Regions from separate parts of the Corynebacterium glaucum genome, predicted to be linked through region 2. Evidence: predicted binding sites of a transcription regulator. Region 2 holds the regulator's gene; each other region holds the start of a gene.
The links. Region 2 encodes LexA, which represses DNA repair genes until DNA is damaged. Its sites were predicted from a motif close to CGAACANNTGTTCG; they were not measured.

Region 1 (10,700 bases), 660 kb from region 2:
CTGTGATGATGATCGGCGCGCGCATCGGCGAGATCCTCATGGCCAACGGCACTACCTCGTCGGATGCGATTGCGCAGATTCGCACCGTGACCTCGTCGTACGGCCTGCACTACTGCCACGTCGACATCACGGTGAACACCATCACCATGAACGCCGTCATCGGCGGTAAAGACCGCACCCCGGTCACCGTCTTCCGCGTGGTCACCATGCTTTCGGAGAACTACCACAAGCTCCAGGAAGCCGACCGCCTGATCCGCTCCATCCGCGCCGGCGCCACGCGCCCCGAGATGGCGGAGAAGATCCTCGACGACATCGACCGCTCCCCGATCCCATACCGCAACACTCGCTTCCTGCTGGGCTGTGCGTTCATGGGTGCGGCGGTGTCGATCCTGCTCGGCGGCGACCTTCTCATGGCGCTTGTCGGCGGTATCACCGCTTTCCTCATCATGGGCTTCAACAAAGTCCTCTCTCGCAACGACCTGCCGTACTTCTACCACTGCGTCCTCGGCGGCTTCATTGCCACCATCCCGGCCGCGATCTTCTACGACTTCGCCGCCTCAATCGGCCGCACGGTCGTGCCCAGCCAGGTCATTGCGTCGGGCATTGTGGTGCTGCTCGCAGGTCTAACGTTGGTGCAATCGCTTCTCGACGGCGTGACCGGCTCCCCACTCACCGCCTCAGCGCGGTTCTTCAACACCGCGCTAAACACGGGCGGGATTGTCGCCGGCGTGGCAATGGGTCTCTACTTCACCGACATCGTCGGCGTGAGCCTGCCGCCGGTGGAAACTATGGCCCCGCGTCCCTCACTCGACGGTGTCCTGTGGCGCATTTTCGGCTCCGCCACCGCTGCCGCCGCCTTCGCGATCACCTGTTTTGCGGAACGCACCGCCATCATCGTCAGCTTCATCACCGCCGCCGCAGGTTCCGCAATGTACTACGTGTTCCTGCTGCCGTTTGGCACAGACCGCTTCCTCGCCACCGCGGCATGTGCCACCGTCGTCGGCCTTGCCGGTGGTTTGATTGCCCGCCGCCTGATGATCCCGCCGGTGATCACGGCAGTCGCCGGTGTCACCCCGTTCCTGCCAGGCTCCGGCATCTACCGCGGCATGTACGCCGTGCTGAACGAGCAGATGGTCGTGGGCATGAGCAACATCTTCTCCGCTATCGCAGTCTGCATGGCGCTCGCCGGCGGCGTGGTGTTTGGCGAGTGGCTCGCCCGCCGCATCCGCGCCCCACAGCTCTACCGCCCGTACCGGGCCATCAAGCGGATGGGCCGCGTCACCTTCCAACAGATCCGCAGGGCGGAGCGCCCGCGTCGCAAGAAGCGGTAGTTGGGCGCGCTAGACTGTCCCGAGAGTTACCTCGAGAATCACCCAGCAAAGAAAGGACCGCCCACGTGCCACCGAAGATCACCGATTCCCGCCCCGCTTCCGATGCCGTCATCGAGATGGAGGAGCAGACGGCGTCCGGTGCGCGACGGATTGTGGCCACCTACGCCGAGGACTTCCACGATGGTGTCACCCTGATGTCCATGCTGGGCGTTGAGCCGAAGGGCTTCGTGTACAAGCGCTACAACGAGCAGCGCGAGCAGGAGCTCGCCGAGTCCGGCGACAACGCAGCTGAAGAGACTACGGCAAAGAAGTCCACAAAGAAGGCTTCCAAGAAGAAGGCGACCAAGAAGGCCGCGAAAAAGACCACCAAGAAGGCGACGAAGAAGGCCACCAAGAAAACCACGAAGAAGGCCACCAAAAAGGCCGCGAAGAAGAGCTCGACCACCGAGGACTAGGTTGAAGCGTTCCGCTCTCCTCGCCGCCGCGCTCTGCTTCCCTGCCGCCGTCACTGCGTGTTCCTCGGCGCAGCAGGAAACGTGGCAGGTTGTCGCCATCTACGCTGAGCCGGATCTGCCAGGTAACCTCCCCGCCGATGCTGCCGGCACGGTGAATGTCCGACTCACCGACACCAAAGACACCCCCACCTTCGCCGGCACCACCCCGTGCGCAGAGGTCACCGGCACGCTAAGCCAAAACGACGATGAGCAGGTCACAGCCATCGACACTGTCGAGTTCGGGGCAATTACTAACGACGACTCGTGCATCGGTGGCGCCCGACACACCCACAATCAGCTGGCTGAGCTTCTCAAGCCGGGCACCGCGATCGCAATGGCGAAACCCTCAGAAGAAGAGCTGCGCGTCGTGCTCTCGCCCGACGCAGTCAACCCGCCGAGCATCTGGCTGCGGCGCCTCTGACTACACCTCAAACACGGTACTGCCGGGCACGAAGTCGGTGTCCAGGATGATGCGTTCGGGGCCGGTAGGGCGACCGTCGATAAGCGAGCGCAACATCACCCCCGCCGCTTCCCCCTTGCGCCGATTCGGCTGCAGTACGGTGGTGAGCCCGCGGAGCCTGGCTTCTTCGATGCCGTCGAAACCGGTGACCGAAAGCGTTTCGCCGAACGCCTCCAACACGCCGAGTGCCATCGAGTCCGTGGTGCACAAAACGGCCGTGAGATCCGGGTAGAGGCCGAGCAGCTCGCGCGCGCCGTCGGCGGCGGAATCCGGGTCGTTCAGGTGGCGCGTGACCACCGGCACCTCCCCCAGCACCTCCTGTGCGCCAAGGACGCGCTCGCGCTGCACCACCAGATCCGCCGAGGAGACGTCTTCAACTTCGCCGTTGTACGGCTCGGAGAACATCCGTTTCGCCAGAATCCCGACACGGCGGTGCCCGGCGCGCACCAGCGCTTCGGCCGCGGGCTTGATCGCCTTGCGGTCATCGATGCCCACAAACGGCACCTCGACATCCTTCGGCTGGTCGCACACCACCAGCGGAAGTCCCCGCGCCTGCGCATCCGCAAGCTGGGGATCTTCGCTGGGCACGGAGTAGACCACTATGCCGTCCACAATCGCGGTGTGCATGCTCGCGCCGTCGGGAATCAGCGTCAGCGAATAATCCCGAATATCCGACAATCCCGCGAGAAAGTCGACCGAGGCCTTGTCCTCGAACGCGAAGTTCAGCGCCTCAGTGAGCACTACCCCGATTGCCCCGGTCTTCTGCGTGCGCAGCGAGCGCGCCATCGGATCCGGCCCCGCGTACCCGCGCGCCTTTGCCACCGCCAGGATCCGCTCACGCAGCGCTTTCGACAGCTGCTCCGGGTTGTTGTACGCGTTGGAGACGGTCGTTCGAGACACACCAACTTCTGCGGCAATCGAAGCAAGCGAGGGCATACGGCCGATAGTAACGCGTACAGCTGCTTACTGATTTCCTGGCTGACGTCGCTGACGCGCGAACTCGCTGAGCACAACGCCCGCCGCGACGGAAGCGTTGAGCGACTCGACCCAGTCCACCATCGGGATGGACATGATGACGTCGCAGTTCTCGCGCACGAGGCGGGAGATGCCCTTGCCCTCGGAGCCGACGACGATGACCACCGGGTCCGTCGCCTGATCGAAGGTATCCAGGGTGTGCTCGCCGCCCGCGTCGAGGCCGACGACGACGTAGCCGTTGTCCTTGAATTCCTTGATGGTGCGGGTCAAATTCGTCGCCTTGGCCACCGGCAGGCGCGCCGCAGTGCCCGCCGAGGTGCGCCACGCAACGCCCGTGACCTGCGCCGAGCGGCGCTCCGGGATGATCACGCCGTGGCCGCCAAACGCCGCCGTCGAGCGGATCACCGCGCCGAGGTTGCGCGGGTCAGTGATGTTATCCAGCACCACGAACATGCCGGTCTCCTGGCGGTCGTTGACGCCCGCGATCAGGTCGAACACGTCCGCATACTTGTACGGCTGGATCTTCAGGCCGATGCCCTGGTGCATGCCGTTGCCGGTCATCTCATCGAGCACGCTGCGCTGCACCTCGTGCACCGGCAGGCCTTTCGAGTTCGCCAGCGTCACGGCCTCGCTGAGGCGGTCGTCGTGCGCGGTGCCGAGCGCCACATACAGCGCCTCCGCCGGCACTTTCGCGTGCAGGCACTCCACGACCGGGTTGCGGCCGACGACCAGGTCCGCTTTCTCCCGCTCGTGGCGGCCCTGCGCGCGCCGCTGCTGCTCCAGTTTGCGTTTGTGCGCCGCGTGGTAGACGCGGTCCTCCGCCTTCGGGGTCGCGCCCTTGCCCTTCAGCCCGCGGCGGCGTTGCCCGCCCGAACCCTTCGTCGGGCCCTTCTTGTTCTTCTTTTGCTTATCGGGGCGCTCGTACGGCTTCGCCATCTACTTCATCTCCCATTTCTGGCCCTCGGGTGTGTCCGTGACCTCGATGCCCGCCGCCGCGAGCCGGTCGCGCACCGCGTCAGCCTCGGCCCAATCCTTGTTCTTGCGAGCCTCGGCGCGGCGTTCCAGCTCAGCTTCCACCAGCACACCCAGGGCTTCATTGCTTGTCGACGCATCCTCCCACACGCCAGGATCAATCCCCAACACACTCGCCATCGCGCGCACTTGGGCCGCGATCTCGGTCTTGGCGGTGTCGTCGGCCTTGTTGCCCTCGCGGACGAGGTTGTGGATCTCGGCGAGTGCACGCGGGACGGCGAAGTCGTCGTTCATGGCTTCTGCGAAGCCCTCGGTCCACGTCGTCGGCTCCGGGATGCCGGCGCGCTTGACGAAGTCCTCGATGCGCTTATAGCCCGCCGCCGCTTCCGCGAGCGATTCCGGCGAATACTCCAGCACGCTGCGGTAATGCGCCGAACCCAGGTAGTAGCGCAGCTCCACGGGGCGCACCGGCATCGAATCGATGTCTAAGACGTTGCCGATGGACTTCGACATCTTTTCCCCGGCCATGGTCACCCAGTGGTTGTGCATCCAGTAGTTGGCGAACTTGTCGCCCGCCGCGTGCGACTGCGCCTGCTCGTTCTCGTGGTGCGGGAACTGCAGGTCAAGGCCACCGCCGTGGATGTCGAACTCCTCACCGAGGTACCAGGTGGACATCGCCGAGCACTCCAGGTGCCAGCCTGGGCGGCCGTCGCCCCAGGGTGTCGGCCAGTGCGGTTCACCCGGCTTCGCGGCTTTCCACAGCGCGAAGTCGAGCGAATTGTGTTTGCCCCGGTTGTCAGTTTCGCCCTGGTTCATCTCGTCGGGGCGGTTGCCGGAAAGCGATCCGTAGTCCCCGCCCGCGTTCACCCAAGCGTTCACATCGAAGTACACCGAGCTGTCCGCCTCGTAGGCGTAGCCGTTGGCGATCAGCCGCTGCATGTAGTCGACCATCTGCGTCACGTGGCCGGTCGCGCGCGGCTCCACCGACGGCGGCAAGACTCCGAGCGCGTCATACGCCCGGGTAAACTCGCGCTCGTAGGTGGAAACCCATTCCCACCAGGGGCGGTTGTGTTCCGCTGCCTTGGTCAGGATCTTGTCGTCGATGTCGGTGACGTTGCGCACGAACGCGACGTCGTTGCCCTGCGCCATGAACCAGCGCCGGACAATGTCGAACGCGACACCGCTGCGCAGGTGCCCAATGTGCGGCTTGGCCTGCGGCGTTGCCCCACAAAGGTATATCGAGACGTGGCCTTGTTTGACCGGTTCGAAGTCTCGGAGCGTGCGGGTGGCGGTGTCGTAGATGCGTTGAGTCACAGCGCCAACTCTAGTTCACACGCAGGCGTCGTTAAGCAAGCTCCACCAGCGCAGTCGCGATCGCGGCGCGGCCCTCGCCGCTGCCCGTGAAACCCATGTGGTCGGTCGTGGTTGCGGAGATGGAGACGGGCGCACCGAGGGCGTCGCTAAGCACTTGCTCGCACTCCTCCCGCATAGCCGCCATTTTGGGGGTTTGGGCGATGAGCTGAGCGGAGACGTTGACCACGGTGTGGCCGTGCTGCGTGAGGAGCCCGCGCAGTTCGCCGAGCAACTGCACGCCGCGCACCCCGTCGTACTCCGGGCGGCCAACGCCAACGAACGAGCCGAGGTCGCCCAAGCCGCACGCGGAAAGCACCGCGTCAACGATTGCGTGGCTGACCACGTCGCCGTCGGAGTGGCCCTCGCAGCCGTCGAAGTCTGGGTGGAGGATGCCGGCGATCCAGCATGGTTTACCGGGTTGGATTTGATGCGCGTCAAATGCGCTGCCCACTCGCAGGTTTGTCATGTCAGATCAGGTGCTCCCCTTGGTCGTCGACAAGCAATGCTTGACCGTCTCGCAGCAGAAGCAGCGGGTAGTCCGCTGCGTACTTTTCCACCATGCCGCCGATCATGGACGCCGGGTAGGGCCCCAGCGTGCCCTGGGCGTGCGGAATGATGCAGTGTTTGACCAGCCCGAGCCCGCTGAAGTCGGTGAGGTTGAGGTCCTCGGCGGGTTCATCCATCGGCGGTGTGTGCTCGAGGGTCGGGCCGGCAATCACGGCGCCAGCGGATGACCCCGCGTACGGAAGGCCGGCTCTGACCGCGTCGGCCAACACCTTGTCGTTGCCGTTGCGTTTCAACGCCTCGAGCACTTCGAAGGATTCGCCGCTTGCCACGTAGACGCCGGAGCAGCGGTCGAGCAGCGCTGTGAACTCCTCGGTCGTGAGCTCAGCGACGCTCACCTCAGTCGTGGGCTCTCCGCACTCCGCGAGTGCCCGTCGTTCCTCTTCGACGAATGGAGTGCCATCCATGTTCTTCGCGGCATCGTTGATGTACAACACCTCGCCGTCGAAGAACTCGCTCAATCGCGGGTGGAGGAAAGATGCGAGAAGCAGTTTCATGTCAGCCACCGTACCTAGTTCGCTTAGAACGGCACCGGTTCTTCGATCCCGGCTTCTTCTGCAGTGATATGCCCGTCCAGGTAAGCGCTTCGAAGCAGTTCTTTCCATTCGTTCGGGTGCATCTTCAGATCCATCGGCTCCTCCGGCCAGTACTGGAACTTCAGGCCGCTGGCTTTCTCGAGCTTTCCCAGCTCGGCAACGCACGCCTCGTAGTCGTTGTCCGCCTCGAATCGCTCGACCGCAGCATGGCACCGCGCGTTGAACTCAGCGATCACGGCCTTGCGTTCGCGGCGCTGAGCGATCGTCTGTCGCCAGCGTGGTTTGTCCGGGCTAGTGAATTCTTCGAGGATGCCGTTCGGCGCTACGACGGAGTAGGTGCCGTCGGCAAACAGCCACACGATTTCCCCCGTTGCGGGGTCCGGGACGTAGAACGCACGTCGATCGGTCTTGATGTTGTGGTGGCGCTGACACAGTGAGAACAGGTTCGCGGGCGTGGTCGGGCCGCCGTCGTCGAACGGAATGCGATGGTCCAGCTGGCACTTCGTTGAGGGCACATCGCACCCCGGATACACACATGTGCCGTCGCGCGCCTGCACGTACGCCTTCATAGCGTCGGTGGGCACGTAGGCATCGGTGACGGATGCCGCGGCAGCGTCGAGGTCGATGATCTGTGGCGGGGACTCCTCCATCAGCGATTCAAGCCACGCGGTACCGTCAGCGTCGGTCCAGCCGAAGTTGGGTATGAAGTACGACGACGGATCCGTCTTCTGCGCGAACACGTGCAAAACTATCTTGGTGTTCGTGCACAACTGGCCAGTGAGGATGGCCTGGACCGCCTCGCTCTGCGTCAGCTTGCCCTCTTTGGCCACCCGGTCGACGTAGCGCTCCATCGAGGCGATGACGCCAACGTTGCCGGTGATGCTCAGACCCGCCTCAAGATCATTCAGACCATAGAACGTGGTCTCGCACGCACCGAGCGGCCTGTCCTTCTCGTCCTTACGCTGCTTGGTCTTCTTCGGATCGGGAGCTAGTGAGGCATCGATCTTGCGCACCAGCTCATTGAGTCTGCGACGAATCGCCATTGCCGACGGCAAAATCTGCCCAGCCTTCTTCGGCGTGAACATCTCGACCAGGAACGCATCGAGCTCTTCGAGCACCTCCTCGCGTGGCAGGTTGTGCAGCCGGTCGACGGTCTCCCCGATCGCATCCAGCCGCACAACATCCAACCGGCGAGTCTCCGCCTGCAGGGCCTTCAGCGCCGGTAATTCCCCGAGCCGGTAGTACGCCAAGATCGCCTGCTCAACCCATGCTTTGCTGCGTCCAAACGCCTCCCCGACCCGCCGACATTCGAGCTCCAGGTCAAGCTCCGCGAACTCCGCCTCGGCATAGCGCGCAAACACCTCGTACTCCACGTCGCGCGCGCGTTGCCCAGCCGCACACAGCTCATCGCCCTCGCGCTCTGTCGCGAAATAGCTCATCGTCTCACCCCTTCCCGAATTAACCCCAGCCAACTACAGGCAATAATATCGAAAGCCATTCGAAAGCACAAGCGTCACATCGAAAAACTTTTCGCATCGCTTATCGACGACCTGCCGCACCCGAACACCAACGTGATGCCAACCCAAAGACTACAAAACCCCGACAACACTTCGCCGGGGCCGTTCGAACATGTCAGCTACTCGCTGGGAACCTCAAACACAGTCGGCTCAACCTCATCGGTGATGGAGGTGGCCAGCCGCAGGTCGATTGGGGTGGTGATCTTGAACGCCATCGGGTCGCCCTGCACGGTGCGCACGTCCACGCCGAACCACTCCATCAAGGATGCATCGTCAGTGGCCACAAAATCCTGCGCACCGGAGAAGTACGCCTCGTTCGCCGCGCGCAACGTGCGAAGATCAAAGCCCTGGGGCGTCTGCACCGCGCGCAAGGAAGAACGGTCTGGGGTCGACGTCACCGCGTCCCCCGACACCACCTTGATCGTGTCCGCCACCGGCACTACGGGCACGACGGCGTCGGCACCCTCCAACACGGCCCGTGCCACGCGAGCAATCATTCCCGGTGGGGTGAGGGCGCGGGCGGCATCGTGGATGAGCACGCAGCCGTCGTCAAGCGAAATTGCCCTGAGTGCATTCCAGATTGAGTCGGCCCGCTCCGCTCCCCCGTGCACGAAGGTGACCGAATGCCCCTGAAGCAAGCGGCGCGCGACGGGTTCCATGGAGGGGCTGACCACCACGACCACAGAGTCGACGACCCCGGAGGTCTCCATCGCCGTCACCGACCGCTCGAGTAGCGAGCGCCCCCGCAGCGGCACATACGCTTTCGGCACCGCCGCGCCAAGCCGCGTGCCTTGCCCGGCGGCGGCGACAACGGCAACGACGCGTCGACTAATCTTCGTCGTCCTCGTCGTCGAAGGAGATGTCGTCCATATCCAGGTCGTCGTCGAGGATGTCTTCCGGATCCTCTATGATGCCGGCCTTGATCTGCTCCTCGATGATCTCGCCGATGCGTGACTCCATCTCGGACACCTTGGCCTCATCCACCGGCTCCGCCAGCGCCAGCTCGCCCACGAGGATCTGGCGCGCCTTGCCAAGCATGCGCTTCTCACCTGCGGAAAGGCCCTTGCCCTGGTCGCGGCGCCACAGATCGCGCACAACCTCGGCCACCTTGTTGATGTCGCCGGAAGCCAGGCGCTCCTGGTTCGCCTTGTAGCGCCGCGACCAGTTGCCGGCCTCTTCAACGTCGGTCTCGCGCAGCACCGAGAAGACCTTCAGCAGGCCCTCCTCATTGACCACGTCGCGCACACCGACAAGCTCGGTGTTCTTGATAGGCACGCGAACTTCCAAGTCGGACTGGAGGATCTGCAGCACGAGGTAATCCAGCTTTTCGCCGCCGATCTCGCGCTGCTCAATGTCTGCGATCCTCGCAGCGCCGTGGTGCGGGTACACAACCACTTCGCCGACTTTGAATTCCATGCAACTCTCCTCGCGCTTGTTTACGTGACCATTTAACAGTACAGGCCCCCGCGTTCACCCACTGCCAAAAGTTTACCCCACCCATAAATGCACAATCTGCCCACTCTGCGACTAATGTAAATGTGCAGAATTGCCAATTAATTGCCTAGCAACGAAATGATGGAGGACACCCTCGTGAAGTCCCTGAAGCCGGTCGCCGCTCTCGTCGCCGCCTCTGCGCTGGCGCTCGCCGGCTGCTCCGCTGGTCAGATTACCCAGACCTCCAGCCAGGTAGCAGCTGTGGACGGTGCAACCGCGTTCACCGAGAACGACGAGGTCTCCGTACAGGACGTTCAGGTCGTGCTCTCCGAGGAAGGCACCGCCGCCCTGAAGTTCGCCGCCACCAACCAGGACACGTCCATGGCGGAGCACACCTTGCAGTCGGTCTCCGTCAACGGCGAAGAGGTCAACTTCAGCCCGGCGCCGAAGGCGATGGGCTACAACTGCGTCATCGTCGGCGATTCCGCCGAGGGCCTCGAGCGCATGCCGCGGTACGACAACGAGTGCTTCCAGTACATCGAGACCACCCTGCCGAACCAGGACTTCGCCTACGCAGGCAACGTGGACGTGCAGTTCACCTTCGACGCCGGCACCCTGAACGTCCCGGCCACCGTGTCTGCGCCGCTGCTGCCGGCTGGTGAGGGCGACCGCGACATCACCAAGTAACCACTAGTGGCCAAAAAGCAGCGGGTGGTCCACACCTGCTCTGAGTGCGGCTACACGTCGCCTAAGTGGCTCGGCCGCTGCCCGGAATGCGGCTCGTGGGGCACCCTTCAGCAGGAAGCTCAAGGAGCCCCCCGCTTATCGACGGCACCTTTAACCCCAACTACCAAAGCCCAGCCGATCACGGCGATAAACGCCACCGCGACGCACACAATCAAGTCGGGAATTGGGGAACTTGACCGCGTCCTCGGCTCCGGCGTGGTGCCGGGCTCCGTCGTCTTGATGGCGGGCGAACCTGGCGTGGGCAAATCCACTCTGCTGTTGGAGGTGGCCAGCAAGTGGGCGGGTAACGACCGCCGCGCGCTCTACGTCACCGCCGA
Region 2 (10,700 bases):
GCCTCGACCAGTGTGCTGGCCTCGGATGCGCGGCCCGTATCGACGATTAGCGCTGCAAGGTGTTCGATGACCTCGCGTGGTGTCTTCCCGAAATCAACGTCGAGTGCGACGAGCTCCGGGGTAATTAATTGTGGCTGCATCGTGTCCTACTTCAGATAAGGGGGTAGTAGATCAAATGGGAAAAACTTCTGTGTGGTCGAGGTCGAGTGCGTCCGGCGCCGGAAGACCTGTTCCGGGCAAGGCTGCGGCAGCAGACCCGTAGGCGACCGCACGGCGTAGACGCTCCGCCGGATCGAGACCTTCAACGCGGGCCATCACGTATCCGGAAAGCGAGCTGTCTCCGGCACCCACAGTGGAGCGGACCTCGATAGGCGGGGGAGTCGCCCCCCACGCTCCGTCGGCAGTGACCAAGCATGCTCCCGCGCCACCGAGCGTGACCAAGAGTTCCTGCGCTCCACGCGCGATCAATTCGCGCGCCGCCCCAACAACGCCGCTGAAGTCACCGGAAAGCGCGGAGTTTTCGAGGGTCTCACCGTCGGTGTTGGTGAGCTGTGCAAGCTCAAAAGCATTCGGTTTCATCACGTCCGGAGCACCCTCACCGAGGTGTGCGCCTAGGGCAACTAGCGGTGCGTCGGAAGTGTCGACCGCAATGGCGGCACCCGTGGCTGCGCGGGCAGCCCGAACCAGCTGGACGTAGAAGTCGTCCGGAGCGCCTGGTGGAAGGGATCCGGCGAGCACAATCGCTTGAGCATCTCGAGCGTTTGCTTCGAGCGTGGCGACGATTGCGTCTAGATCGGCTGCTGCCAACTCCGGCCCGCGCTCGTTGACTTTGGTCGTGGTGCCGTCCGGTTCAGTGAGTGCGGTGTTGGTGCGAACCTGCCCGTCGATACGGACCGGGGTAAAGGCAACTCCGATGCCACGCACCGCGAGCTCAAAAGGATCGTCAGCGCCACACGGGGCGATCGCAAGGGTCGGGTGGCCGGCTTTGTGCACACAGTGGGCGACATTGATGCCTTTGCCCCCGGCTTCTCTGCGTGCACTGGTGGCTCGAACCACCGCCCCGCGTTCTAACTGGCCGATGTCCAGGGTGGCATCGATACTCGGATTGGGGGTCAGCGTGAGAATCATCTGCGCTCCGTACTTCATTAGCCCTTGGCAACCCCTGCATCACAAACTTCGCGCCGGTGTTGCCTTCACCACCCAGTATGTCCGAGTGTGCCCGTTTTGGCAAGGTTCAAGCATGGTTCAAACAAGGTCTCACATACCGCTGTTTGGGTATGTGTGGTTTAGTCCACTTCTTTAGCTAGAACTACTTCGATTCCTCGCTCGCCAAGTTCTGCTACGAAGGAGGTCGGGGCAGAGGCATCGGTGACTACTACATCGATGGCATCCAGTGGTGCGAAGCTCACGAGGTAGTCATTGCCGAGCTTTGTCGAATCGCATAACACCACGACCCTCCTTGCGTTGGTGACCATCGAAGACTTGACTGCGGCTTCTTGGGCGTCCGCAGTAGAGAGACCATGATCGACCGTCAGCGCGTTGGTGCCGATAAAGGCGACATCCGCCCGCATGAGGGCGAGTGTTCGAAGTGCGGTATCTCCAACTACGGCTTGTGTGATCGCTCGTACAGTACCGCCGAGCAGCTGCACGCTATCTAGGCCGGCGGTGGAAAGATCGAGGGCCGTAGGCAGTGAGTTGGTCACGATCGACCAGGTTTTGGCATTTGGCTGCGTAGCTGCGAGATTGGCAAGAGCGTTGATTGAGGTGCCGGAATCGAGGAAAATTCCACCACCCGGCTGATCCGGGAGAAACTGCAGTGCTGCGCGTGCGATCGCCTGCTTGGCGTCGGTTGAGGAGCGGTAGCGGGCATCGAGCGGGAACTCGGTAGTCAAAAACGCCTGGTTCGCTACCGCGCCGCCGTGCACCCGCTGCACTACGCCATCGTTGTCCAGCGCCGCGAGGTCGCGGCGGATTGTCTCGGCAGTGACGTCAAACTTCGATGCGAGCTCCGTGACGTTGACGCGGCCTTCGACTGCAGTCTGGGAGGCAATCTGACGACGCCGTTCCTCGGCATACAAAACGGGCACCTCCAGATGTGGGTGTGGGAGTTGTTCTGACCGGAAGTGGCCATTCCTCACATCATCCCAGACACGGGGTGCCCGTTCGCATGGGTTTATATCCGTTTCCCCCGAAAGAGGGAATTCAGCGGCTGTGAGCGGGCGGCTACAGCGACCTGAAGACGGAGATGACGAGCCCCATGATCTCTGCGTCATCGCCCTTAATCGGCGAGAATGCATCGTTGCGCGGCAGTAGCCAAACGCCGGTCGAGTCTTTGTGGAACACCTTGGCCGTCGCCTCGCCGTCGATAAGTGCCGCGACGATCTGACCCTCCTCTGCAACCGGCTGGGAGCGAACCACAAGCCAGTCGCCGTCCAGAATCGCCGCATCAACCATGGAGTCGCCCACGACCTTCAGCATGAACAAATCGCCGTCGCCAAGCAGCTCTTCGGGCATCGGGTAGTACGTCTCCACATTCTCTTCGGCGAGAATTGGGGCACCGGCGGCAATCTGGCCCACCACCGGAATGAATCGTGGAGTCGATGCCTCATCAGGGGCATCCTGCGGCTTTGAGGCTTTGCGGGTTCCCGACTTAGGTGCGGTCTCGGGGAGGTGGCGAAGGTCGACGGCGCGCGGCTTGTTCGGATCGCGGCGGAGAAACCCCTTCTTCTCCAGCTCCTTGAGTTGGTAGGCCACTGAAGATGTCGACTGTAGGCCTGCGGCATCTCCGATCTCACGGATGCTCGGCGGGTAACCGCGAAGCACCACAGCGTCCTGGATTACCTGCAGAATGCGGCGCTGGCGGTCCGAGAGTGCGCTCATGTCCAGGTTGTTCGGGTCGGTCTTCTTGCGTGCCATGGCACCTTCCTTGCTGGCGATGTGCTTCGGGTCAAAAGTAGCACAGTGAGCAAATATGTTCGATATTCTTCAAGAGGGAGTGGACAGCGTCAACGGCGGGTGCTATATATCGAACATGCAATCGTTCGAACACACTATCGCATTCGGGCAGAGTGTGTTGGGGGCGACCAATACAGTGAGCTCCACACCAAGGAAAGGACTACACCATGACTATCGTCACCCGCCCCGTTAACAGCAACAACACCATCGATAGCGGCGTTTGCACCCTGGGACGCACGGCGGAGGTTTGGGATGTTGCCAACTACGACAGCTCACTCGCTGGGCGGCATTGCGCAAGGCCGCTCGTCAGGTCGTATCGAACACCCGGACGTAATCCAGGGGAGCATTTGGTAGCCTCGGACACGTCTGCACAACGTTTCGAACTGGCGCAAGAGCGTCGGGACAACCTCTTGCTAGGCATCATGATGACCGCGGCTTTGGCCGTGGGATCGATTTTCGGCGGCGTCTTCAACGCGGAGGAGCCGACCTCAGTGGGCCCGGCTCAGAGCGCCCGGATCGCAGCGGATGTGTAGGTTGCACAGGCTCGCTAGCCCGGATCGTGGTGTCGCTGCAGTAAGCTGACGCCAGAACCATGACCGCCGCAACATATGGGATGTGTGAACCGTGTTCTGTCCGTTCTGCCACCATGAGCAATCCCGGGTCACCGACTCCCGCACCGTGGATGCGGGTTCTGCAATTCGTCGCAGGCGAGAGTGCACCGAATGTGGTGGCCGTTTCACCACCGTAGAAAAAGCGGTGTTGACCGTCGTGAAGCGCAACGGAGTGAGCGAGCCGTTCGATCGAGATAAGCTCATCGTCGGTGTGCGGCGAGCGTGTCAGGGACGCGACGTGTCTGATGACGCGCTGAAACGTCTCGCGCAACAGGTCGAAGAAGCCGTGCGTGCGCAAGGCAGTTCGCAGGTGCCAGCAAACCAAATCGGTCTTGCGGTGCTAGAACCGCTGCGGGCTCTCGACGAAGTCGCGTATCTCCGCTTCGCCTCGGTTTACAAGTCTTTCGAGAGCGCGGACGACTTCGAATCCGAAATCAGGCTAATGCGCCGCCGCGACCGCGAAGACTTCTAAGCGAGCTTGTCCACCATCTTTTCGATGCGCCGCTGGCTTACGGGCTGGGGGGTGCCCAAGCGCTGCGCGAAAAGGCTGACCCGCAACTCCTCGATTCGCCAGAGAATATCTTTGTAAGCACGCGACTTCCTCCGATTCGCCGGTAGCTTGGCTGCCTTCGCCTCCAGGTAGCGCTTTGCGTCGTCGACTGCAGACTGCCTGTCGGCATCGCGGTCAGGATCAAGACGTAGATCGCCCAGGCGGATGCGCATCGCTTCGATGTAGCGGGGAAGGTGCTGCAGATGCTGCGCGCCGTGAATGGTGATTGCGTGACGGGGCAGGAAGAAAGCGAGCTGGCCTCGCATGTCGTCGATCGCGGGGCCCTCCCACTGGTCGAGCTCACGCGCGATGTTGGCGTATTCAACCAGCGCAGGCGCAAGCCCGACCACGATTCGGCGCACCTCACCAGCCACATTCGGCTTGATCTCTTGGACCAGAGCATCGAACTCTGCGGGTGAACGCACCGCCCCGCCGTGGGCAATCATCAAGTCTCGGATCACCGCAACCCGGGCGTCTTCAACTAACCCGTCCGCTCCGCCGTGCGGGTAATGGTCCACAGCAACTTTGTGCCGCAGCGGCAGTCCTTTCGTCATCTGCTGGGTACTTACGGAAATCTCCCGTAGCAGCAAAGTGAGCGTTGCGGTGGTCATCGACGCGTCTGCTTCCGCCTTCGTCGGGTGCACCGTCACTTTCACACCGTCTGGTGTTGCTTCAAGTGCCGGGTACGCGTCGACCTCGTTGCCGTCGATGGTGGTGGTGACAGTTTCCGGCACCTCTCCAAGCGTCCCCGCTGTCCATTTACGCACCGCATCCGATTCAGATGCGCGCCCAGCCTGCGACACTGAGGATGCGATCTTGCCAGCTTGACGGCTCTTGAGCGCGGCCAGGTCGGTGTCGTTGTCGATGATCTCGCCACGACGATCAATCGCTGCAAACGTCATCTTCAGGTGCGCCGGCAGGGAGGAAGGCGTGAAATCCGCGCCGTCAATGCCGCGGACACCGAGGTCCTTGAGGGCGTTGGCCAGGGCGTCGACAAGCAATTGTTCCTGCTTGTGTTCGTCGTTGATGAGCGGCAGGGCCCGTGCGGCGAAGTCGGGTGCCGGCACTACGCTGCGGCGTAGCGTCTTGGGCAAGGTGCGCAGCAGTTCGGTAACCAGCTCAAGGCGCAGCCCCGGCACGAGCCAGTCGAACCCGGCCGGCTCCAGTCCTGCGAGCAGCGGCACCGGCACCTCGACCGTGACACCGTCGAACGGGTCGTTCGGCTCGAACTTGTAGCGCAGGTCGTAGGTGATCGTGCCCTGGCGCCAGTTTGGCGGGAACGCGGCGTCGGAGGTGTCCAGCCCATCGTCTTGCACCAGCGCAGCGGGGTCGAAGTCGAGGTAGTGAGCGTCCTCGCGGCGCTGCTTCTTCCACCACGAATCGAAATGCCGTGCGGTGGTAACCGTGGCGGGCAACTTGGAATCGTAGAAGTCGAACAGCGCGTCCTCGTCCACCACAAGACCGCGGCGGCGCACTTTCTCTTCCACCAGCGCAGCCTCGGCCATGAGAGCGTCATTGTGGTCGATGAACAGGTGGTGGCGGTTCCAGTCCCCGCCGATCAGCGCGTGCCGGATGAACATGTTGCGTGCCCCGTCCGGATCAACCCGGTGATAGGGCACGAGTCGATCGCGAACAATCGACACGCCGTAGAGCATCGTCTTCTCATGCACCATCGCGGCGGAACGTTTCCGCGACCACACCGGCTCCGAGTAGCTGCGTCGCAGCAAGTCTCCGGCGGCTTGCTCCACCCAGGTCGGCTCGATCTTCGCCACATCGCGCGCCCACAGGCGGGAGGTCTCCACAAGCTCTGCGGCCATCACAAATTCCGGGGGCTTTTTGCTTAACGACGACCCGGGGAAGATCATGAACCTTGTCCCACGAGCCCCATGAAATTCCTTGGAATTGCCGTCGCGGGCGCCGATGTTGGACAACAACCCGGTCAGGAGCGACTTGTGGATGGCGTCAGCATCGCGCTCGTTGGCCACATTCTCCGCCCGGGACCAACCGAGCCCGCGCTCTACGTCGCGCAGTTGGCGCACCAAGTCGTACCACTCGCGAATACGCATGTAGTGCAGGAACTCACGCTTCATGCGCTTGCGGAATGCGTTGCCGGTGAGCTCGTCACGCGAGTCGTTAATGTAATCCCAGAGTTTAAGCGCGGAGAGGAAGTCCGACTGCTTGTCCTTGAACCGGGCGTGGGCCTGGTCGGCCTGTGCCTGAAACTCGAGCGGCCGCTCGCGCACATCTTGGATGGTCATGTTCGCCACGATCACGGTGACGTCATCAAGCACGCCTAACCGGTTCGCTTCGACCAACATGCGGGCCATCTTCGGGTCAACCGGAATGCGCGCGATGTCCCGACCGATCGCGGTGAGCACCGGTGCGTCGTGCTTCTCCTCATTAGAGATCGCGCCGAGTTCGTGGAGGATCATCAGGCCGTCGCGCACGGACTTCTGATCCGGCGGCTGGATGAACGGGAACTCCGCGACATCGCCGAGGCGCAGCGAGATCATCTGCAAGATGACGGACGCGAGGTTGGTGCGCAGAATCTCTGGGTCGGTGAACTCGTCGCGGTTCTCGAAGTTCTCCTCGGAGTAGAGGCGGATCGCGATGCCGTCGGCGACACGGCCTGAGCGTCCCGAGCGCTGGTTCGCACTCGCCTGCGAAATCTCCTCGATAGGGAGGCGCTGAACTTTCGTGCGGGTGGAATAGCGCGAGATACGTGCGAGCCCATTATCCACGACGTAATGGATTCCCGGCACGGTCAGCGAAGTCTCCGCAATGTTGGTGGAAAGCACGATGCGACGGCCAGAATGCGGCGCAAACACCCTGTGCTGCTCGGCGTTGGACAAGCGGCCGAAGAGCGGCACCACCTCGACACCACGCCAATGTTGCTTCTCGATCGCTTCCATGGTGTCGCGGATGTCGCGTTCGGAAGCGAAGAAGCACAGGATGTCGCCGTCGCCTTCGCGCATCAGTTCTTGGCATGCGTCGACGACCCCGTCGATCATGTCGGTATCGACTTCTTTCACGCCGTCTTTGGTCTGCACCTGTTCGATAAGGGGGCGGTAGCGGATTTCGACGGGGTAGGTGCGGCCTGATACTTCGATAATCGGAGCGGGGTTGCCGTGCGCGTCCGCGAAGTGCTCGGCGAAGCGCTCCGGATCGATGGTTGCCGAGGTGACAATGACCTTGAGATCCGGTCGCTTCGGCAGTAGGCGCTTCAGGTAGCCCAGCAAGAAGTCGATGTTCAGGCTTCGCTCGTGGGCCTCGTCGATGATGATGGTGTCGTAGGCGTTGAAGAAGCGGTCCCGTTGCATTTCCGCGAGCAAGATGCCGTCTGTCATGAGCTTGACGGCCGTAGAGGGGGAGACCCGGTCATCAAAGCGGATCGCGTAGCCGACAGATTCACCAATCTCCTGGCCAAGCTCGTCAGCAATGCGCTCTGCCACCGTGCGCGCTGCAAGCCTGCGCGGCTGGGTGTGCCCGATCATCCCGCGCCGGCCGCGGCCGAGCTCAAGCAGCATCTTCGGGATCTGCGTGGTTTTTCCGGAGCCGGTCTCACCAGCGATGATGACCACTTGGTTGTCCCGAATGAGCTCCATGATGTCGTCGCGGCGAGCAGACACCGGCAGATTCTCCGGGTAGGTGATCTCGCCAATTGCCTGGTCGCGAGCGTCAACGACCCTGCGCGCAGTCTCGATGTCTTTCGCAATCGCTTCGAGGGCCTCGGGCGAGTGGGCCTTCTTTAGGCGTCGGCGAAAACGGCGCTCGTCAGCGAGGGTGACGCCGTCGAGCGCGGTGTAAAGGTCGGGTTTGGAGATTGCATTCATATCCGGGCTATGAAGTCTAGCCCGCCTCCGGCGTTGCCGGTAACCCTGGGACGACCGTGTCGACGCGTTCAATCGAAGACTCGTACGCCTGCTTCACCAGCTCGCCCAATGCTGCGAAGTCGTCCTCGCGGGCAGCGGACGCGCGATACGCAAGGCCAACGCTGCGCTCTGCACCTGAGTCGCCATCAAATGCCGCAACCGAAAGCCCAGGCCGTGAGCACTCGGTCTCCACTGCCGACAGCGGAACAAGCGTTGAACCAAGGCCGGCTACTACGAGCTGCACGATGGTGGTCAGAGACGCGGCGCGGGTCACGGACTGCGAAGCGGGCGATTGCTGGACATTCGCCAGCTTGCACAGGTCCACGATCTGATCCCGAAGACAGTGGCCGTCGTCAAGCAAAAGAAGCTCCAAGCGCTCCAGGTCACTGAGGGCGAGGTCGCAGTGGCCTGCCAGCGGGTGACCTTCAGAGGTGACTGCGACGAACGGCTCTGTGTAGAGCTCAACTTCCTGCAGCCCGGGGGCCTCGGTCGGCAGCGCGAGTACTGCGACATCGATCTGCCCCTCGCGCAAGCTATTGAGCAAGTGGTTGGTTTGCTCTTCTACGATGCGCGGCTCCGCCTCCGGGAAGTTTTGCTGCAGCTCGCGCAACAGATGGGGTAGGAGGTACGGAGCGACGGTGGGGATTACGCCGATAGTGATGGGCCCGGCGAGCGTGCCTTCTGTGCCGCGGGAATGCAGGACGAACGTGTCTGCGGCATCGAGCGCAGCCTTGGCGTACGGCAACAGCGTTTCGCCCTTCGGGGTCACGATGACCTTGCGGGTGGAGCGCTCGATGAGCTGGATTCCCAGCCCGGTTTCCAACGCCACTAGCGCCTGAGACAGCGACGGTTGCGAAATGTTCAACTTGGTCGCTGCGGTGCCGAAATGCTTGTTCTCCGCAATGGTGACAAACGTCCGAAGCTGAGACAGGGTGGGCTTGTACTCCTTATTGGACATGCCTATGACACTACACGAAGACGATAAGTTTTCTCGTTGAAAGAGTGGGTTTGTTGTGGCACAATTGTGACTAGGTGCGCGGATGGCGCACAAACAAACCAGTCGCGTGAGCGAAATCTTATTGGAGGATCATTATGCCGATCATGACTGTTGGAGAGCGTTTCCCGGAGTTCGACCTCGTTGCCCTCAAGGGTGGCAACCTGAAGGAAGCCCAGGCCTCCAGCCCGGATGACTACTTCGAGCGCGTGTCCCTGGACAAGTACGAGGGCAAGTGGAAGATCGTCTTCTTCTACCCGAAGGACTTCACCTTCGTTTGTCCGACCGAGATCGCTGCTTTTGGCAAGCTCAATGAGGAGTTCGAGGACCGCGACACCCAGGTGCTCGGCGGCTCCACCGACAACGAGTACTCCCACTTCAACTGGCGCGCGACCCACGAGGATCTGCTCGAGGTGCCGTTCCCGATGTTCGCTGACGTGCGCCACGACCTGATCCGTGCACTGGGTGTCGAGAACGCTGACGGTGTCGCAGACCGCGCCACCTTCATCATTGACCCGGACGGTGTGATCCAGTTTGTGTCCGTCACCCCGGATGCTGTTGGCCGTAACGTCGACGAGGTGCTGCGTGTGCTCGATGCACTGCAGTCCGAGGAAGTCTGCGCCTGCGACTGGCAGAAGAACGACCCGACCAAGAACATCGACAAGATGGCTGTGGTTCAGGAGTCCCTGAAGTAGGACACGCAGTGAGAAGCCCCGCGCAGTGCGGGGCTTTTGTAGCCCCTCGAATTCGGAAAAACTTATCACCAACAAGGAAGGCGAAAGACTGTGTCTATTGAAAACCTGCGCAATGCGCTGCCGGAGTACGCCAAGGACCAGAAGCTCAACCTCGGCTCGCTCACCCGCTCTTCTGAGCTGAACGAGCAGCAGCTGTGGGGAACCCTGCTCGCATCTGCCGCGGCGACCCGCAACTCCACCGTCATCTCCGAAATCGCCGACGAGGCGAAGGAGCACCTCTCCGAGGAGGCTGTCGAGGCCGCTTACGGCGCAGCCACCGTCATGGCGATGAACAACGTTGCCTACCGCGCCAAGGGCTGGCTGGGCGACGACTACTCCCAGGTCAAGTTCGGCCTGCGCATGAACATCATCTCCAAGCCGGGTGTGGAAAAGTCGGACTTCGAGCTCTGGTCGCTCGCCGTTTCCACTATCAACGGCTGCGAGCACTGCGCCGTCGCCCACGCGAACGTCGTGCGCGAGGAGGGCCTGACCAAGGAGCAGGTCTGGGAGGCAGTCAAGGTCGCCGGTGTTGTCCAGGCTGTTGCCCAGGCCGTCACCATCGAAGATGCCCGCTAAGCATTTAGCTTTATGACGGCACGACCTCCGGCAGGATCTCGCACTGAGCGGGAGACTGCCGGAGGTTTCGTCGTGAAGCGGGGTGTTTTACAGCGGGGTGAGCACGTTGGTGGTCAGCGAGAACAGGTCCTTCGGATCCTCCGGATCCGCGACTAAGTCGATGAACTCCTGGAACTCGGTGCCCGCCACAGAATCGCGCAGGTAGCGCAGCGCGGAGAAGTCCTCGATGGCGAAGCCGACGGAGTCGAACAGGGTAATCTCCTCGTCGCTGGTTCGGCCCTCGTGCTTGCCGGCGATGACCTTCCACAGCTCCACGACCTCGAAGTCGTCGTCCTTGTTCTGGATCTCGCCCTCGATGCGGGTCTGCGGCGGGAACTCCACAAACACGGTGGCGTCGTCGAGGATGCG
Region 3 (10,700 bases), 300 kb from region 2:
GCACGTCGAGATTGCCGAAGGATTTCCAGACGTCGACCGCCTGAACCATGGGAGTGTGCTTCACGGTCATGTTCCTAGCGTCCTTTCTGCTGGGGCTCATCGACAATCTGCACGTTCTGGGGGATCGTGCCTTCCGCGTCCGCGAGGCTGGCCAGCTGGCGCCTGGTGAGCTGGCGAGTCGCGCCCTTTTCAAAGTGCTGTTCTAGGTAGTGCTGGCCCACCATCAGGAGCGAGGTGATGGCCAGGTACCAGGTCGCGGCGACCAGCAACATCGGCACCGGCTCGAAGAGTGCGGCGGCGATGTCCATGGAGCGGCCGTACAGCTCCAGGGAGTATGGCACGGCGACGACAAGCGATGAGGTCTTCAGCAGCGAGATGAACTCGTTGCCGGTGGGCGGGATGATGATGCGCATCGCCTGTGGAAGCACCGTGCGGCGCATGGTCTGGGACCAGCTCATGCCCAGTGCCTTCGACGCCTCTACCTGGCCTTCCGGCACCGACGAGATGCCCGAGCGCACGATCTCGGCCATGTACGCCGCCTCGTTCAGGCCGAGGCCCACAACGGCGAGCATGAACGCCGACGACGTGAACGGCTCGAGCGAAACTTCGGCGAAACCCAGGTTGATCGAGTCGTAGATCGCGCCGAGCAGACCCCAGAACATCAGCTGCACGTACACCGGTGTGCCGCGGAAGACCCAGAGGAAGATCCACGCAATGGATTTGAACACCGGGTTCGGGCTCATCCGCATGACAGCCAAGATCACGCCGCCGATCACACCAATGATCATCGCGAGAACGGTGATTGCGATCGTGTGGCCGGCGGCCGTTGCGATGCGGGTGTCAAACAGGTACTGGAAGTAGGTGTCCCACCCGTACGCCTCGTTTCGGGCGGCGCCGATGACGAACCAAACCGCCAGTGCGATCAGCACTGTGGCGAGGATCCAGCGACCGGGGTGGCGCAGCGGCTTAGCCTCGATGCGCTCGGGGCGTGTGCGGGTACTCATTGCGTTGCCTCCCTGTACGGCTGCTCATTGATCATGGCCTCGTCGAGGAGGCCGCTTTCTACGTTCCATTGGTCCAAGATTCGCTGGTACTCCCCGGTGTCGATAAGGTGTTGCATCGCCGCCGCCATCGCTTCGGCGAGGCCGGAGTCTTTCTGCACCGCGAAGCCATACGGTGCGGCATCGAACATTTCCCCAACCAGCTCTAGCTCACCGTCGGAGCGCTGCGCAGCCCACGCCGTCGCGGGGGAGTCGGCGCTCAACGCATCGGCGCGTCCCACAAGCGCGGCCAGCGCAGCGTTGTCAGACGTGTCGAAAGACAACACGGTGAGCGGCTCCTCGCCGCGCGCGATGCACTCATCGTTCTTCGGGCGGACATCGTCGGTTTCCGAGACAGTGGTGCGCTGCACTGCAACAATCAACCCGCACGGATTCTCGGGGTCAACCCCGCTTCCTGGTTGCGAGGCCCACTGGATACCGGCGTAAAGGAAGTTGACAAAGTCGAAGCTCTCGCGGCGCTCCTCGGAGTCGGTGAACCCTGACATCCCCGCGTCAATGCTGCCCGCCTGCACGGCTGGCATAATCATCGCAAAATCCATCTCAGAAGGCTGGAACTCCAAGCCCATCACGCTCGCCAGAGCGCGCCCCAGATCCATCTCCAGGCCGATCAGAGCACCCTGCGAGTCCTTGAACTCAAACGGAGCGAACGGCGGATTCGTCCCCGCCGTCAGCGTGCCCTTCGCCGCCACCTCAGGCGGCACCATCGCGGCGATCTCCGGCACGGCATCAGGAGTGGCTGGTTCCCAGCCCTCAGGGTTTCCGCCCTCGGCGTTGGTCACACACCCAGACAGCAGCGCAGCGGCCGCCACACACACCGCGGCCACCCGTCGCCGAGGTGCTCCAAATGTCAACTGCATATTTTTCTCTCGAGTCAATAAATTCGTCTTCCTGCATCGTAAACCCCAATCGGGAGGTCGGAAAATTCGCCATTGCTTAACGACGGATTCCGCGTCGCAGAATCACCTCGTCCTCAGCCTTGTAGCGCGCTGCCAGCCCGCCGAGCAGACATACGCACATATGTTCGAACGCTTAGATGGCTTTGTTGGAGTCAAGTTCTATGCTGGCGACACGTTCAACTCAATTGGGGGAAATTTGCCGTCATGACTACCACGCTTGCCAGCCCACCTGATTCCCGTGGACGCCTGATTGTCGCTCAAATCAAGCACAACCACCGGAAATCAAACACTGTTCGCGCTGAACTCCTCGACCTGATCGCCGATTTCGATGAGTTGGATCTCGCGAGATCATTCGGTGCGAGCAGCACGGCCAGCTGGCTAGAGCGTGAGCTGAGGTATCCCACATCCACGGCATACGAGTACGTTTCCGTTGCCAGAAAACTACGGGTCTACCGGGGTCTTTTTCACTTCTTCCGGGCCGGAGTGATCGATTACACCACAGTGCGGTTTCTGCTTCGCTACGTCAACCACGAGAACCAGGACCAGCTCATCGAACTCGCCACAACTCTCTGCTTCGCGGAACTCGAGAAGGCGCTCGCCGGAGGGGAAACCGACAAAGATAAACCCGATGCCCCATTCTTCAATGCCCGCAAACGCAAGGATGGGTGTCTCGAAGGCGACTTCCTGTTGCCACCCGTAATCGGTGAAGCGTTGCTTGCCGCGTTGAAGATCGCGCAGCTCGCCGCAGAGGGCATCACTGATAGCGGAGAAGCCATCGACAGTGATGCCTTCATTGCCGAACTGGTTAACGCATTGAATGGGGCGGAATCCGATGATCCAGACACTGACGGCGAAGAACCAGAAAAGGAACCAGAAGAAGCCGGCGGTTTTGATATCGGCTTCGATGACTTCGAAACAGATGCTGCGGGAGACGACCAAGAGAGCTGGAGTGAAGAGGTAAACCTGGGCCCTGGCCCAGAAATCGAGGAAGCCTGCCCCGGTGAACAGACGAAACGCTCCAGCGAGATCTCACTTCGCACAATTCGCGGATTGCCCTCGCGTTACGGTCCGCCAGTCAAAGCTGATATGTATGACGCGTTCGTCACCATGATCAACATGGTCCGCACCTTCCCGCATCCGGCAACTCGGGCACCCGGGGCTCAAGTGACCGTCATGCTCACTGAAGACGGCAAAGCATGGATGCCGTCAAACCCGCAGGCCCCGTCGAAGGTGGTACAGAGCTACGTCGCCAATGCGATGGTCCGCGGGCACCTGTTGGACTCCAGGGGCCTGACCATGCACTTCGGACGCTCGCGCCGGTTTGCCAGTGACGGTCAAATTCAAGCGCTGCTTTCAGTATGGGGGCACCAATGCGCGATGCCGGGGTGTACCCACTCCAGATTCCTCGAGATCCACCACATTCGCGAATGGGCGGAAGGCGGCAAAACTGATATCAGCAACCTGATTCCGCTGTGCTCGAGTTGCCACTCCAAAGTGAGTCACGGCATTGCCAGGATCGTTGAAAACGGACCGGTGCTCGAGTTCAGCTTTCTTGACGGCTCCAGGTTCATCTCCACCAATCGGAGCCTGCCCGAATCGGCATCATTCGAACTCATCGAGCATCGCGACGACCCCTCGTTCGCGTAGTTTCCGCGGCGCAGAAAATTCTGCGAGGCAGAAAAAGTTCTGCGAGGCGGAATTGGAATCCAAGCGGGGGAGCCTAACGCTGAACGGTTCGCAAACCGCGCATGAGCAGCTCGATGAGCTGGCCAACGACCATGGAGCCGATTGCGATAGTCAGCATGACCGAGGTTGCCTGGCTCGAGCCGCGAGAGCTCTGTGCCCAGTCGCCTTCGGTGAGGCCGTTGAACATCATCGACGAGCCTTGCAGTTCTTGTTTGCTCAGTTCGATCGGGTTGACCGTGTTCGGGATCGACGACCCGCGTGCCCAAGCAATGGCAGCGTCGCGAGCTGGACCCGGTTCCATGCCCTTAGCGAGGTCGAGGAACATGTCGGAGCTGCTCACGGCCTGCAGTGGGTTGCCTTCCGGGTTGGTGCTAAGCGGATCATTCGTCGGATCCAGCTTCAAGTCGCTTGACGACGACGCCTCCTTAGTCTGCGCCGAAGCCACTGGCAGGGCGGTAACAGAGGAGGCGATGAGTGCCGTGGCAACGATGCTGGAAACGAAAGATTTACGCATAGCCGAAATGATATCCGGCTAGGTCCGAAATCGCTGAATCCCTCAACGGCCCGCATCCATTGCTCGGAGCATTTGCTAAACGACGGCTGGTCCGTAGTGCCTGCCTCGCGGATTTTCGCCAGGGGGTACGCGGTGCTGACCTCCCCGAACCCCAGAACGCGCAGGCGATTACGCGGGTTCCGGGCGCTGCGCTAAACTCTTTTGCCATTGCCCCAGTAGCCCAATTGGCAGAGGCAACGGATTCAAAACCCGTCCAGTGTGAGTTCGAGTCTCACCTGGGGCACCAACAGTTTCCCCTACCGCTCGCGCGTTGTTCGTGGTTGACTTTTCGTGGCTGAGTGATGCCCGATATAGAAGCACCGGAAGGCGGGGAGCCTTGACAGTTACGGAAACGAATCGCCGCGAGCTGCAAGCTGGGCAGGTCGAGCGTACATACATCGTCGCGGACCGCGGGGAGCGTCCGGTGACACGCGGGTGGTTCCACGTCGGTGCGACGATCGCGTTCGCCCTCGCCTCGACCGTGTTGATTACGTTTGCCTGGATGACGCTACGGTGGCCAGAGGCGCTCGGCGTGACCATCTACGGCGCGGGCATCATCACGCTATTCGGGGTCTCCGGGATGTATCACCGCTGGCCGTGGCGTTCAGCATCCACGGTGCAGTGGTGGCGCCGCACCGACCATGCGACCATCGCCGTCTTCATCGCGGCGACATATACGCCGCTGTGTGTGATCGCCTTCGAACCGCGGACCGCCGGGATCATGCTTGCCGTCGCCTGGGGCGGTGCGATCCTCGGCGCGATCCTCAACTTGGTGTGGATCAATCACCCGCGCTGGCTCGACCTCGTGGTCTACATTGGCCTCGGCTGGATCATTGTGCCGCTCGTGCCCACCCTGTGGGCTGGAACTGGCCCGGTGGTGGTCACCCTGATCTTCCTCGGCGGGGTGATCTATACCCTCGGCGCGCTGGTCTACGGCTTTAAATGGCCTGGCCGCCAAGCGCGCTACTACGGCTACCACGAGCACTTTCATACCGCGACCATCGTTGCCGCGATCTTGCACCTTGTCGCTATCTGGATGGTGGTTGTCGCGGCAAGCAACTAGCTAGACTGGTCGGCCATGACCACTAAGCGCCTCCTGCTTATCGACGGCCACTCAATGGCCTTCCGAGCCTTCTACGCCCTGCCGGTGGAAAACTTCTCCACTTCGGGCGGCCAGCACACGAACGCCGTTTACGGCTTCCTTTCCATGCTGGCCAACATCCTCGCGGAGGAGCAACCGACTCATATGGCGGTCGCCTTCGACGTTGGGCGCAAGACCTTCCGCACAGAGAAGTTCCCCGAATACAAGGCCCAGCGTGAGGCCGCACCGCCGGAGTTCAAGGGCCAGGTGCCGATTATCGAGGACCTGCTCGGCAACCTCGGCATCGTCACGCTCAGCAAGGAAAACTACGAAGCCGACGACATCCTCGCCACCCTCACAACAGAAGCCAAGCAGGAGGGGGATTTCGAAGTCATCATCGTCACCGGAGACAGGGATTATCTTCAGCTTGTCGACGGCTCGACCACCGTGCTTTACCCAACCCGCGGCGTCTCAACCCTTACCCGCTTCACACCGGACGAGGTTGAAAAGAAGTACGGCCTGACGCCCGCGCAGTACCCGGATTACGCCGCGCTGCGCGGGGATCCGTCGGATAACCTGCCCGGCATCCCGAAGGTGGGGGAGAAGACCGCGGCGAAGTGGATCACACAGTACGGGACTCTCGACGGCCTCATCGAGCATGCGGACGAGATCAAGGGCATGGCTGGTGAGAACTTCCGTGAGCGCATTGACCAGGTGCGCTTAAACCGCGAGCTGACCCAGATGGTGACGGATGTTGAGCTGCCCGTGGGGCCGAACGAGCTGCAGATGAAGCCGGCTGAGGTGGGTGTGGTCGCGGAGGCGTTCGACAGCCTCGAATTCGGCACCAATCTGCGTGAGCGTGTGCTGGCGTCCGTCGAGACGACCGGCGAGGTGCCCGAGAACGCCGACACCGTCGAGCTGCCGGACGTGGTCGTCGAGGATGCGCCGCTTGATGAGTGGCTCGCCGCCCGGGAGGGCGAAGGACTCGCTCTGTATCTTTCCGGCACTCCGACGCCGGGGCAGGGGGATGTCGTGGCGCTCGCAGTCGTCGATAAGCAACGAAAAGCTCTGCAACGAGATGCGAGCGACCTTTCTCCGAGCGAGGATGCGGCGCTGAAAGCGTGGGCGGAGTCGAATGCGCCGAAGTTCCTGCATGAGGCGAAGGCGGCGTTTCATATGCTGCAGGGACGTGGGATTACGCTGCACGGCATTGCGCACGACACGGCGATTGCGGCGTATTTGCTGCGGCCGGGGCAGCGCACGTACGCGCTCGAGGATGTGTACCAGCGGCATTTGAAGAAGCAGCTGGTCATCGGCGGCGATCAGCTGAGCCTGCTGGGTGATACGTCGTTGACTGATGCCGCGGCCGCGGTGATGGAGCTTTCGGCGGCGTTGGCTGAGCAGCTGCGTGAGATCGACTCCTATGAGCTGTACGCCGACCTCGAACTGCCGCTGATCAGCATTCTTGCCGAGATGGAGCACGCCGGCATCGCAGTCAACCTCGAGGTGCTTGAGGGGTTGCACAAGGACTATGTGCACAAGGTCGCGCAGGTCGAGGAGGAGGCTCGCTTGCTTGTCGACGAGCCCACGTTGAACCTCTCCAGCCCCAAACAGCTCTCGGTGGTGTTGTTTGACAAGCTCGACCTTCCGAAGACGAAAAAGACGAAGACTGGGTACTCGACGGCCGCGGGCGAAATCGAGGCGCTGGCGGAAAAGCACCCGCACCCCTTCCTGGATCACTTGCTGGCGCACCGCGAGTATCAGAAGATGAAGTCCACGATTGAGGGCTTGATCAAGACGGTGCAACCGGATGGGCGCATCCATACGACGTTCAATCAGACGGTGGCTTCTACTGGGCGTCTGAGCTCCGCTGAGCCGAACCTGCAGAATATTCCGGTGCGTACGGAAGCGGGTCGGATGATCCGCTCGGCGTTTGTGGTGGGTGAGGGGTACGAGTGCCTGCTGACGGCTGACTACAGCCAGATCGAAATGCGTGTGATGGCGCACCTGAGCCAAGACGCGGGGCTGATCGAGGCCTACCGGGCGGGGGAGGACCTGCACAACTTCGTGGGCTCGCGTGTGTTCGACGTGCCGATTGACCAGGTGACGCCGGAGCTGCGCCGTCGCGTGAAAGCGATGTCCTACGGCCTGGTGTACGGGTTGTCGGCGTTTGGTTTGTCGAACCAGCTGAACATCCCTGCGGGCGAGGCGAAGCAAATTATGGAGGCGTACTTCGAGCGCTTCGGTGGAGTGAAGCGCTACCTGGACGAAGTGGTGGAGCAGGCGCGCCGCGACGGCTACACCTCGACGGTGTTCGGGCGCAGGCGCTACTTGCCTGAGCTCACCTCGGACAACCGGATCGCACGCGAGAACGCGGAGCGCGCGGCGTTGAATGCACCGATTCAGGGCACGGCGGCGGACATCATCAAGGTGGCGATGATCCGGGTCGATCAAGCGCTGCGCGGGTATGCATCACGCGTGCTGCTTCAGGTGCACGACGAGTTGGTCGTGGAGGTTGCGCCCGAGGAGTTGGATGAAGTGCAGGCGATTGTAGAGCGCGAAATGGACGGTGCGATCGATCTGCTTGTCCCGCTCGAAGTGTCCGCCGGCACCGGGTCGAACTGGGACGAGGCCGCGCACTAACTGAGCCGGGAAATGCTTCGAGGCGGGTAGCCGCGGACCCGGTCCCGCACTACCCGCCTCGAATGCGGCTACCCACCCAGATGCCGCACCCCCGGTACTTCCTATTCACTTTTCCCTCAGGTCTCCCTCCCGAGGCGGCTCCGGATCCGCGCGGTGTTCCGTAGCTAGTGTGAATGCTAAAGAGACCATAAGAATCTGTCTATCGGAGGCTGAGGATGTCCCGTATGTAGGTCGGGTTAGGCTCGCCGGAAAAGTTATGAATTAGCAGGGTTAACGTAATCGTTTCGTGATGTTGGAAGGGGGTAAAAATCGGGGGGTCTAGCCAGAGTTGAAAGTTACGAAAATTGCGGTACCTGGGAAGAGGGCGCCGCGCTCGGGGGACCACTGGCCCCAGGTTGTGGCGAGTTCCGCGGGCCACTGCGGTTCGATGACATCGGCGAGCCAGAACCCCGCCATGCCGAGCGCGCGCACCCAGTCGCCGAAGGTGCGGTGGTACTCCGCGTAGGTGAGCTGGCCCGCCTCATTGTGCTCCTCGTAGACGCGGTCAAAATAGCTGATCTCGGCGGTCAGGGAGGTTGGATCATCGGGGAAGATCCAGCGCATTGGGTGAGTGACGGAGAAGACGAACCGCCCGCCGGGGCGCAGTACACGCGATACTTCGGCAAATGGTGCGTGAATGTCCGGAACGAAGGGCAGCGCACCGAACGCCGAGAATGCTACGTCGAAAGCGTTGTCGCGAAATGGCATCTGCAAAACATCTGCTTGGACCAGGGCGGGACCGGCGTCGGCGCGGCGGAGCATCTCGGCCGAAATGTCGAACGCTGCGACAAACCCGGCGCCGTCTCGAACGAGCCATGAGGCGCAAGGGGCGGAACCGCAGCCGATTTCAAGGACCGCGGCGGAGGAGACGTCGCCAAGCAAGCGGAGCTCCTGCTCGCTGAGCATTTCCGGCGACCAGTAGAAGCTGCTGAGATACTCTGAATGCTCCGCGTGGTAGCGCTGGGCATCGGCATCCCAGAACGCGCGATTCGCCTGGGATGGTGAGCGACCGAAACTGCTGCTTGGCTCGGACATCGGCGCGCCGGAACTCCTTCGAACTTGTTTTGCTTTAGCTGGGAAGATTCACTACTCTTTCAGGGGCGTATCTATGCGTCGGGGTGGCTAAAGCCGTAATAGGAGGGCTTTGCTGTTCCAGTCGTGAGATCGTATCCCGAGGTTAAGCTTAGGTTCGAAAGATGCGCTTCTGTCAATCACGATCTCCTATTTCTTCGGAGCACATACACTTATGCGCACATCCAACGCACCACAGGTAGCCATCAACGATATCGGTGGCCCTGAGGAATTTCTCGCCGCAGTTGACGAGACCATCAAGTACTTCAACGATGGCGACATCGTCACCGGCACCGTGGTCAAGGTTGACCACGATGAGGTGCTGCTCGACATCGGTTACAAAACCGAGGGCGTCATCCTCACCCGTGAACTTTCGATCAAGCACGACGTCGACCCGGATGAGGTCGTTGAAGTCGGCGACGAGATCGACGCACTTGTCCTGACCAAGGAGGACAAGGAAGGCCGCCTCATGCTGTCCAAGAAGCGTGCGCAGTACGAGCGCGCGTGGGGCACCATCGAGGAGCTGCAGGCCAACGACCAGCCGGTTACCGGTACCGTCATCGAGGTTGTCAAGGGCGGCCTCATCCTGGACATCGGCCTGCGCGGCTTCCTGCCGGCATCGCTGGTGGAAATGCGCCGCGTGCGCGACCTGGATCCGTACATCGGCCAGGAACTCGAGGCGAAGATCATCGAACTGGACAAGCACCGCAACAACGTGGTCCTGTCCCGCCGTGCCTACCTGGAGGAGACCCAGTCTGCGGTCCGCTCCGACTTCCTGCACCAGCTGCAGAAGGGCCAGGTCCGCAAGGGCGTCGTGTCCTCCATCGTCAACTTCGGTGCCTTCGTGGACCTTGGCGGTGTTGACGGCCTGGTGCACGTTTCCGAGCTGTCCTGGAAGCACATCGACCACCCGTCCGAGGTTGTCACCGTTGGCGACGAGGTCACCGTCGAGGTGCTCGACGTCGATCTCGACCGCGAGCGTGTGTCCCTGTCGCTGAAGGCGACCCAGGAGGATCCGTGGCGCGTCTTCGCACGCACCCACGCTGTGGGCCAGATCGTGCCGGGCAAGGTCACCAAGCTCGTGCCGTTCGGTGCATTCGTGCGCGTCGAAGAGGGCATCGAGGGCCTCGTCCACATCTCCGAGTTGGCTCAGCGCCACGTTGAGGTGCCGGACCAGGTTGTCAATGTCAACGAAGAGGTCATGGTCAAGGTCATCGACATCGACCTCGAGCGTCGTCGTATCTCCCTGTCGCTGAAGCAGGCGGACGAGGACTACAACGAGGAGTTCGATCCGTCCCGCTACGGCATGGCAGACTCCTACGACGAGCAGGGCAACTACATCTTCCCGGAGGGCTTCGACCCGGAGACCAACGAGTGGATGGAAGGCTTCGAGGAAGCTCGCCAGGAGTGGGAAGCACGCTACGCCGAGGCAGAGCGTCGCCACCAGGCCCACACCGCGCAGATCGAGCGTCACCGTGCCGCCGCCGCAGAGGCAGCAGAGCAGGGTGGTGCAGCAGAGCCGACCGAGTACTCCTCTGAGACCGGTGCCGCAGCTCCGTCGGCATCCGGCGAGGGCAATGAAGCTGCACAGGGCGGTTCTCTCGCATCCGACGAGCAGCTCGCCGCACTTCGTGAGAAGCTCGCAGGCAACTAGAGCGTTCGCTTAGCGA

Region 1: the regulator LexA is predicted to act here: its motif matches at 8,205-8,218, upstream of CGLAUT_RS10380 (HNH endonuclease signature motif containing protein).
Region 3: the regulator LexA is predicted to act here: its motif matches at 2,072-2,085, upstream of CGLAUT_RS05665 (HNH endonuclease signature motif containing protein).

Annotation. Positions count from the first base shown of each region.
Region 1 covers NZ_CP047358.1:2,118,729-2,129,428, forward strand. Annotated here, with positions in the region: gene thrE (threonine/serine exporter ThrE) at 1-1,331, shown strand, start outside; gene CGLAUT_RS10345 (histone) at 1,397-1,786, shown strand; gene CGLAUT_RS10350 (hypothetical protein) at 1,788-2,246, shown strand; gene CGLAUT_RS10355 (LacI family DNA-binding transcriptional regulator) at 2,247-3,221, opposite strand; gene rlmB (23S rRNA (guanosine(2251)-2'-O)-methyltransferase RlmB) at 3,249-4,196, opposite strand; gene cysS (cysteine--tRNA ligase) at 4,197-5,546, opposite strand; gene ispF (2-C-methyl-D-erythritol 2,4-cyclodiphosphate synthase) at 5,578-6,051, opposite strand; gene CGLAUT_RS10375 (Type 1 glutamine amidotransferase-like domain-containing protein) at 6,053-6,646, opposite strand; gene CGLAUT_RS10380 (HNH endonuclease signature motif containing protein) at 6,670-8,124, opposite strand; gene ispD (2-C-methyl-D-erythritol 4-phosphate cytidylyltransferase) at 8,322-9,035, opposite strand; gene CGLAUT_RS10390 (CarD family transcriptional regulator) at 9,031-9,618, opposite strand; gene CGLAUT_RS10395 (hypothetical protein) at 9,778-10,323, shown strand; gene radA (DNA repair protein RadA) at 10,330-10,700, shown strand, end outside.
Region 2 covers NZ_CP047358.1:1,458,231-1,468,930, reverse strand. Annotated here, with positions in the region: gene CGLAUT_RS07150 (PTS fructose transporter subunit IIABC) at 1-140, opposite strand, end outside; gene CGLAUT_RS07145 (1-phosphofructokinase family hexose kinase) at 172-1,128, opposite strand; gene sugR (transcriptional regulator SugR) at 1,287-2,078, opposite strand; gene lexA (transcriptional repressor LexA) at 2,224-2,916, opposite strand; gene CGLAUT_RS07130 (hypothetical protein) at 3,123-3,488, shown strand; gene nrdR (transcriptional regulator NrdR) at 3,580-4,038, shown strand; gene hrpA (ATP-dependent RNA helicase HrpA) at 4,035-7,949, opposite strand; gene CGLAUT_RS07115 (hydrogen peroxide-inducible genes activator) at 7,966-8,946, opposite strand; gene CGLAUT_RS07110 (peroxiredoxin) at 9,081-9,677, shown strand; gene ahpD (alkylhydroperoxidase, AhpD family) at 9,768-10,292, shown strand; gene ocd (ornithine cyclodeaminase) at 10,380-10,700, opposite strand, start outside.
Region 3 covers NZ_CP047358.1:1,155,883-1,166,582, forward strand. Annotated here, with positions in the region: gene CGLAUT_RS05650 (amino acid ABC transporter ATP-binding protein) at 1-70, opposite strand, end outside; gene CGLAUT_RS05655 (amino acid ABC transporter permease) at 75-1,004, opposite strand; gene CGLAUT_RS05660 (ABC transporter substrate-binding protein) at 1,001-1,918, opposite strand; gene CGLAUT_RS05665 (HNH endonuclease signature motif containing protein) at 2,162-3,604, shown strand; gene CGLAUT_RS05670 (hypothetical protein) at 3,678-4,157, opposite strand; tRNA gene CGLAUT_RS05675 (tRNA-Leu) at 4,367-4,443, shown strand; gene trhA (PAQR family membrane homeostasis protein TrhA) at 4,534-5,259, shown strand; gene polA (DNA polymerase I) at 5,275-7,920, shown strand; gene CGLAUT_RS05690 (class I SAM-dependent methyltransferase) at 8,239-8,994, opposite strand; gene rpsA (30S ribosomal protein S1) at 9,206-10,684, shown strand.